DNA from 2 places in the Streptomyces sp. SL06 genome. Region 1 is predicted to be linked to the other one. Evidence: riboswitches for the same ligand, from Rfam matches in the RefSeq annotation. Region 1 holds a riboswitch; the other holds the start of a gene.
The links. A riboswitch is a leader RNA that binds a small molecule or an ion and turns the genes downstream of it on or off. The one in region 1 is predicted to bind cyclic di-AMP.
Positions count from the first base shown of each region.

Region 2: another riboswitch for cyclic di-AMP. It lies ahead of AC4IHM_RS28650 (C40 family peptidase); the one in region 1 lies ahead of AC4IHM_RS03865 (M23 family metallopeptidase).

Region 1 is NZ_JBSYOT010000002.1:874,762-878,910, forward strand. Features, by position in the region: gene AC4IHM_RS03855 (carboxymuconolactone decarboxylase family protein) at 1-445, shown strand, start outside; gene AC4IHM_RS03860 (SGNH/GDSL hydrolase family protein) at 493-1,278, opposite strand; partial or broken gene AC4IHM_RS03865 (M23 family metallopeptidase) at 1,484-2,426, opposite strand; cyclic di-AMP (ydaO/yuaA leader) riboswitch at 2,429-2,591, opposite strand; gene AC4IHM_RS03870 (tyrosine-protein phosphatase) at 3,015-3,812, shown strand; gene AC4IHM_RS03875 (DUF6126 family protein) at 3,835-3,954, opposite strand; gene AC4IHM_RS03880 (helix-turn-helix domain-containing protein) at 3,951-4,149, opposite strand, start outside.
Region 2 is NZ_JBSYOT010000002.1:6,226,358-6,230,506, reverse strand. Features, by position in the region: gene AC4IHM_RS28655 (alpha/beta hydrolase) at 1-998, opposite strand, end outside; cyclic di-AMP (ydaO/yuaA leader) riboswitch at 1,518-1,662, shown strand; gene AC4IHM_RS28650 (C40 family peptidase) at 1,666-2,139, shown strand; gene AC4IHM_RS28645 (ATP-binding protein) at 2,217-2,726, opposite strand; gene AC4IHM_RS28640 (helix-turn-helix domain-containing protein) at 2,940-3,800, shown strand; gene AC4IHM_RS28635 (DUF397 domain-containing protein) at 3,810-4,052, shown strand; gene AC4IHM_RS28630 (8-amino-7-oxononanoate synthase) at 4,096-4,149, opposite strand, start outside.

The DNA of each region.
Region 1 (4,149 bases):
GTTCGAGCGTTCGGTGGCCGGGTGGAACCGGCTGGACTCCGAGCTGAAGGCGCTCGCCGTGATGGCCTCGGCGGCCTCGATCGGCTGCTCCTGGTGCATGGACTTCGGCTACTGGGAGAGCGCCGAGCGCGGCATGGACCCGCGCAGGCTCCGTGACGTGCCGGTGTGGCGGGAGAGCGACGTCTACACGCCGCTGGAGCGGGACGTCATGGAGTACGCCGAGGCGATGACGGCGACTCCGCCCACCGTGGGCGACGATCTCGCCGAACGGCTGCGTGCCCGGCTCGGCGAGCCCGCGTTCGTGGAGCTGACGGCCATGGTCGCCGTGGAGAACCTGCGCTCCCGCATGAACTCGGCGCTCGGCCTGACCAGCCAGGGCTTCAAGGACTCCTGCGACCTGCCCGCGGCGGGGCGCGCGGGCGCGGCCGGCGCCACGACGGACTGAGCCGCGCCCGCCACCGGTGTTCCGCACCCCGCGTCCCGCGGCGGCCGTCAGGCCACCGCCTCGATCCGGGTCCTGATGTCGTCCGGCGACAGCGTCCCCTTGGCGATCACATGGTCGCCCGAGGACTCGCCGCGCAGCCGGCGTCCGATCCACGGCACCAGGTACTCGCGTGCCCAGTGCACGTCGTCGCGCCGCACGTCCAGCGTGCCGCGGGGCGGCAGGGGCGGCCAGGGCTGGTCCGGGTCGGCCGGGACGCGCAGGCCGAGGGCCTGGCCGGCGCGCAGCGCCACGCGCGTGTGGCCCTCCGGCGACAGGTGCAGCCGGTCGGCGTCCCACGCCCTGCGGTCCTGGACGCTCCTGAGCGACCACAGGTCGAGCACCGGGCAGCCGTAGCGGTCGGCGATCGCGCGGACATGCCCGTTGTACGTGGCGATCTTGCCGCGCAGACGCTTGAGGACGGGCACTCCGCGGGTGTCGAACCCGGTCGTCACGAGGACCGTGCCGGCGGCGGAGTCCAGCGCGGCCACCGCCCGTTCGAACCGCTCGGCCACTTCGTCGGGGTCGGTGCCGGGGCGCAGGATGTCGTTGCCGCCGGCGGCGAAGGAGACCAGGTCCGGCGCGAGTTCGGCGACCCGCGGGATCTGTTCCGTCACGATCTGGTCGAGGAGCCTGCCGCGCACGGCGAGGTTCGTGTAGGTGAAATCGCCCTCGGGGCGCCGGTCCGCGAGCAGTACGGCGAACCGGTCGGCCCAGCCGACGTACGCCCCGTCGGGTCCGGGGTCGCCGACGCCTTCGGTGAAGCTGTCCCCCACCGCCACGTACGACCCGATCACTGCTCTGCTGCCACTCTTCGAATCGTCTGCCACATCGGCCCATGATTCACCCTGGAATGTGACCTACGCGACCGTAGGAAGGGATTGACGTGCGGTGATAAAGGCCACTCCTAAAGTGTTCGTCAATTCAGGAATAACGCCGAAGGCCGGACCCGGGGATCGGGGTCCGGCCTTCGGTGGTGCGCGGGCGGCGCCGCGATCTCCGTCAGACGGAGACGCCGTGCGAGCGCAGGTAGGCCAGCGGGTCCACGTCCGAGCCGTAGTTCGGCGTGGTGCGGATCTCGAAGTGCAGGTGCGGGCCGGTCACGTTGCCGGTGGCACCCGAGAGGCCGACCTGCTGGCCCACCGTCACCGTCTGGCCGGCCGAGACGGAGAGCGAGGAGAGGTGGGCGTACTGGGCGTAGTAGCCGTCGGCGAGCTGGATGACGACCTGGTTGCCGTACGCGCCGCCCCAGCCCGCGGAGACGACCGTGCCCGCGCCGACGGCCTTCAGCGAGGTGCCGGTCGGGACGACGAAGTCCGTGCCGGTGTGGTAGCCGCTGGACCACATGCTGCCGGACTGGTGGTAGGGGGTACCGACGCTGCCGCTGACCACGGGCTTGGTGTAGCCGCTGGTGGTGGCGGCGGACTGGGCGGTCGTGTTGGAGGACTCGGACGACTCGGACGCCTTGGACGACTTGGATGTCTCGGACGTTCTCGGAGGCGGGCTTCTCCTCCTCGGCCGGCTTCGCGGTCGCCGGCTTCTGCGACGTGGCGGCCCCGCCGTCGATCGAGAGCTTCAGGCCCGGGTGGATCAGCGAGGGGTCCGATCCGACGGCCTCGCGGTTGTCCGAGTAGAGCTTCTTCCAGCCGCCGTCGACATGCTGCTCGTTGGCTATCTTCGCAAGGTAGTCACCGCTGCGCACGGTGTACGTGCGTGCGGCGGACTTCTTCTCGGCGCTGTTCGCGGCGGCCTGCTTCGCCGTCGTCGGAGCCGTCGTCGAAATGGACCGCGCGGCCTGCTCGGAAACCGAGTGGGCGGGAGCGGCGTGGGCACCGGCGGCGCCCATCAGCGGAAGAGCGAGCGCGGCGCCACCGGTTCCGGCGACGGCGATGGTGCGGGTCAGGCGCATGGCCCTGGTACGGCGGTGCTTACCCTTCGCGGGCATGGTGAATTCCTCTCCGGCGCCTGCGAGGTGAGCTGTCGGGTGCGAGCTGGAGATGCCCGGCCGCGCCGAAACGCGGCTTTACCCCAAGCCGTTCCGGGAACCGGAACAGGCAGTTGTACCTGTGGGTCCCCCGCTCCTGCCGTATACGGGTGGTGGACGAGTAGATGCTCCGGTCGGCGGCAGGATTAGGCGTCCGTCCGGATCGGTGGTGAACGTAAGCGACCAGGACGCACAGGGACAAGCGAAAGGTTCCACGGGCGGCTGTTCCGGTTGATCCTTTATGGGAATCGCCGGTCACACTCCGTCGATTCGGGGAATGGCGTTTCATGTGAACAGCCTTGAAAACCGGCAGAATTACGTGAGCATGACGGGCAACGCACGGTCACGGATATGACGCTGCTCACGCGCTGCTTCCCCACCCCCTCTCATTCCAGGGCCAGTTATCACTAAAGCGCCAATTCGGGCAGAAGTCCGCTTACCCTCCCCAATGCCCTGTGGACAACCGGCTGCCGGGCACAGCCCATGCCGTATCGTCGGGTGGTGCCCGTCGGCGAACAGCGCTGGTGGGGCTGAGTGGGAGGAGTCCCCGTGACGCAGCAGGTCCCGTCGACCGAACCCGAGCTGGCCGGGGTGCGCAACTTCCGCGATGTGGGCGGACTGCCGACCGTGGACGGGCGGCGGGTGCGCGAAGGGGTGCTGTTCCGCAGCGGTCACCTGGCGCACGCCACGGGAGAGGACGCCGCGTTCCTGTCCTCGCTGGGCCTGCACACGATCTTCGACTTCCGCAACGCGGCCGACCAGAAGCTGGAGGGCCCGGACGTCGGGCTGCGGGGCGTGCGCAATGTGAACCTGCCGCTGAGCGACCCGGCCGACGGCGCGGAGTTCTGGAAGATGGTCCGCGACGGCGACCTCGACCAGCTGCGCGAGATCCTGGCGGGCAGCAAGGGTGCCGACCGGATGATCGGCTCCTACCGCACGATCATCAAGGAGCGTACGGCGGAGCACTCCCTGGTGCTGCACTCGCTCGCCGAGGACAGCGTCCCCGCGCTGATGCACTGCGCGGCCGGCAAGGACCGCGCGGGCCTGTCGATCGCCATCACCCTGCTTGCCCTGGGCGTCGAGCGCGATGCGGTCGTCGACGACTACCTGAAGTCGAACGCCACGCACCGCCGCTACAAGGTGCGCCGCAGCGGCTCCGCCGCCTCCGCCTACTCCCCCGAGGTCATGGAGCTGCTCAGTCCGCTGTTCGACGCGCGCGCCGAGTACCTGACGGCGGCCCTCGACACCGTCGAGGAGACCTGGGGCGGGGTGGACGCCTACCTGGAGCGGGGTCTGCGGCTCGCACCGCAGACCCGGGAGCGGCTGCGCGAGCGGCTGCTCGACTGAACCACCCGCTGGCGGGCGGCCGCTATTTGGCCCCGACCTCGAACAGCAGGTAGAGGAAGGCGCCGAAGACGTGCCCCAGGGCGATGTAGACGATGAGGCGCACCCACAGGGCGCGTGGGAACTTCTCCTGCATGGCGCTCATGGCATCTCTCCGGCGGTGAGGTGGTTCGGCGTGGTGGCGGGTCCCAGACACAGGGCCGCCGTCGGGCTCTGCAGCAGGGTGTGGACGAAGAGAAGCTGGACCCCGTCGGCGTCCTGGGCGGCGATCCGGTGCGGGGTCAGCGAGTCGAAGTGCGCGCTGTCACCCGGATCCAGCCGGTGCACGGTGTCCCCGAGC
Region 2 (4,149 bases), 5.4 Mb from region 1:
CCGCCGAGCGGTGCCTTCTTCGCGGTGGCGCGCAGCTTGAGCCACTGCTCCTGGACCTTGGCGCGGGTGTCGCCGAGGTGGAAGGTCGCGTCGTTCTTCGCGACCCAGTCCTGCCAGTCCCGCCAGCGCTGCTCGAAGGCGATGTCCTGGCCCAGGTTGGCCTGGTACCAGATCTTGTCGCGGGAGGGGTTGACGACGCTGTCGACGACCATGCGGCGCACGTGGTCGGGGAAGAGGGTGCCGTAGACCGCGCCGAGGTAGGTGCCGTAGGAGACGCCGAGGTAGTTGAGCTTCTGCTCGCCGAGTGCGGCGCGGATGACGTTGAGGTCGCGCGCGGTGTTCGGCGTGGTCATGTGCGGGAGCATCTCGCCGCTGCGCTCCCGGCAGCCCTCGGCGTACTCGCGGGCGAGCTTGCGCTGGGCGCGCTTGTCGGCCTCGGAGTCGGGCACGGGGTCGGCCTTGGGCGCCTTGACGAACTCCTGGGGGTCGGCGCAGGAGATCGGGGCGGAGTTGCCGACGCCGCGCGGGTCGAAGCCGACGAAGTCGTACGCCTTGGCGGTGTTGGCCCACAGGGCGTTGTTTCCGGTCACGCGGGTGGGGAAGCGCAGGCCGGAGCCGCCCGGTCCGCCGGGGTTGTAGACGAGGGCGCCCTGGCGCTCGGACTTGGTGCCGGTGGCGGCGACGCGGTCGACGGCGAGCCTGATCTGCTTGCCGTACGGCTTGGCGTAGTCGAGCGGCACCGTGACGTAGCCGCACTGGATCGGCTTCGGCAGGTTCCAGTCGGCGGGGCAGTCCTGCCAGTCGACGCCGGCCCTCGCGGCGCGGGCGGCGGCGACGGCGGCGCCGTGGGCCTCGCGGTCGTGGCCGTACGCGTGAGCGGTGGCCGGTGCGGCGCCGGCGGCGGGCGCCGAGACGGTGCCGGCCACCAGCATGGCGGTGACCAGCGCCCCGGCCGAGCCGAACACCGTCGTCCTGCGCCGCAGTCTGCTCTTCCTCAAGGGGCCTCCCCCGTACGTGTTCGCGACAAGTACGGGGATCCTCTCGGCTGTGGGTTTCCTGAGAACAGGGCCAGTACTACTTCTTTGCCAACCCGATAAACGGAGAGGGGCGTTCGATCGGCGGGAACCCGGCCCCGGGGGACGGCCGTTGCCCGGATGCCGAAACGGACCAAAAGGCGTACCCCCTTTCGGTGTAGGAACACCTCCGATTCACGACCCGTCGAGGTTGCGCGATCCGCGCACCCCAGGAGCCGAACGAACCGCTTAACCGCTGGTCCGGGGGTCGCCGGCGTCCTCGACGGCGGTTCGAACGCGGGGGCGTCCACCCGAACGGCTGAGTGGTGAGTAACAACACAAAGGCCACGTTCCGTTGGGAATTTCCCATTCGGCGAGACAAGATCCGTGACTGACGACAAGCCCCCGCCACAGCGGCGGGGCGGTCCGGGCGGACGCCGAGTCCTGCCGCCGTCCGGACGCCGGGTCGACAGGAAGTGGATCGGCAGGAGTGGAGGACCCGAGCACGACGGGTCGCCGGAACGGTCATCTCCGCGAGAGAGGCACCGGGCCGCGCAGCCCTTGGGGTGAAGCCGCACTCGTGCGGCCGGGCAACTTCGCCAGCCCGAATCCGACAGGTCATCCTTCACAGGCGGCTGACGAAGGGTTGCGCATGTCCGCGCTCAATCGTGTCCCGTCCCTGATGGCTCGTGCCGGTACGGCCTCGGCCCTCACCCTCGCCGCGGTGGGCGGCTCCGTCGTGGTTCCCGGTCTCGCCTCCGAGGCGACCGCGGCGACCCATGCGACGAAGGCCCTCAAGATCGCGGCCTCCAAGAAGGGCGCCCCGTACGCGTGGGGCGCCACCGGACCGGGCAGGTTCGACTGCTCCGGGTTGACGCTCTACTCGTTCAAGAAGGCCGGCAAGCAACTGCCGCGCACCGCGGCCCAGCAGTACAACAAGACCCGCCACATCTCCGCCGGCAGCCGCAAGGCCGGGGACCTGGTGTTCTTCCACTCGGGCAGGAGTGTCTACCACGTCGGCATCTACGCCGGTCAGGGCAAGATCTGGCACGCCCCGAAGACCGGGGACGTGGTCCGGCTGCAGAAGATCTGGACGAGGAGCGTCTTGTACGGCCGGGTCAAGTAGCCCGCCCGCGGGGGTGAGGGCGTCCCGACGCGCCGTCACCCCTCGGTGCGGCACGCACGAAGGGTGCGGCCGGTGGCTCACCGGCCGGGCTCCTGACCCCCTTGCCCCACCGCCTGCCCCGCTCCCCGGCCCACGGCGGTGGCCGGCTCGGGGGGTGCCGGCCGGCCCGGCGGCGTCCAGGGCAGCTCGACGGAGATGGTCTTGCCGCCCTCGCGGGTGGGCCGGACTCGCAGCCTGCCGCCGCACTCCGCCGTCAGCCAGCGGATGATCACCATGCCCCGGCCGTTGTCCTGCTGGACGGCGGCCGGCAGGCGTTTGGGGAAGCGCGGATGGCTGTCGGTGACGCCGATGCGCAGTCGTTCGTCACGTTCGAGGACGAGGTCCACCGTGAAGGTGGGTGACTGTCCGAACGTGTGTTGGACGGCGTTGGTCGTCAGCTCGGAGACGATGAGCCGCACGGTTTCGGACACGTCGGTGTCCGCCGGCAGGCCCCACTCCACCAGTGTGCCGACCACGTAGGTACGCGCGGCGGCCACCGAAGCGGGATCGCTCGGCAGAGTGACGGATGCTTCCAGATGGTCTGCCATGGCGAGGTCGTCCCTTTCTCACGGGACCGCAGTCCGACACGGAGCGGATGGTTCGAGTACGGTCCCGGACTGGTGCTTCGCCGCCAGAGTGCCATCACCGGACCGTGAAGGGCGGCGATCCACCAAGATATGCATATATCTGTCGCTCGAAGCGGTGAACTCTGCGACGGCAGAGCGTATTTGGGCGGCTCATAAGGAGTAAGGGAGTGGCCCATGCAGCACGGCCCCGTGGTGCGCCGTCGGAAGCTGGGTGCGGAACTGCGCGCCCTGCGCACGTCCGCGGGCATCACCAGCGGTGAGGCGGCGCGGCTGGTGGGCTGGCACCAGTCGAAGGTCAGCCGGATCGAGACCGGGACGAGCGGCGCGAAACCGGACGACGTGCGGTCACTGCTCGACGCCTACGGCGTGGCCGACGAGCAGTTGCGGGAACTGCTGGTGATGCTGGCGGGCTCCGACGACCCGGGGGGCCGCAACCACTGGTGGCACGCCTATCGCGGGGTGCTGCCGCCGACGTACCGCGACTTCATCAGCCTGGAGTCCCAGGCGAGCGCGATGCGCACCCTCGAGACGACGGTCGTCCCCGGCCTTCTCCAGACACCGGAGTACGCCCGCGCGGTGACGCGGGCCGCGGTGGACGGGCTGCCGGAGGAACGGCTGGACACGCTGGTGGAGGTCCGGCTGGCCCGGCAGGACGTGCTGCGGGCAGACTCGCCGCTGAAGCTGAGCGCGGTCCTGGACGAGTCGGTGCTGCGCCGGGAGGTGGGCGGGCCCGGGGTCATGGCCCGTCAGCTGGGACGACTGGCCGAGGCCGCGCGGCTGCCCCACGTCCGGCTGCAGATCCTGCCGTTTGCCGCCGGGGCGCACATCGGTGTCACCGGCCCTTTCGTAATCTTCTCCTTCTTGAGCACTTCTGACTTGGACGTGGTGGTTCTCGACCACCTGACGAGTAGCTTGCACCTCGAACGGAAAGAAGACCTAGAGGCCTATACCGAGGCCTTCAACACCCTTCTGATCCATGCCCTTTCGCCCGAGGACTCGTTGGACTTCATTGCCGCGACCGCGGCAGGCGCGTAAGGAGGCACCATGTCAGGCACCGTGTCCACACGTCCCCCGAACATCCGGTCCGGCACCGATCTGCCCGGTGTGCGATGGCGGCGCAGCAGCTACAGCACCGGGGCGAACAACTGCGTGGAGACGGCGCGGCCGGCGGCCGGCCCCTGGGCCGGACTGCTCGCCGTGCGCGACTCCAAGGACCCGGCCGGACCCGCCCTGCTCTTCTCCCCCGGGAGTTGGGCGTCGTTCACCGCCACGATCCACCGGGACTGACCCCGGCGGGTCGCCGGGCGACGCACGACCGTGTCCCGCCGACTCATGGTCGCGTTTCGCCGATCACCCGCACAGCACGTTCGATCTGTTCCCCGGA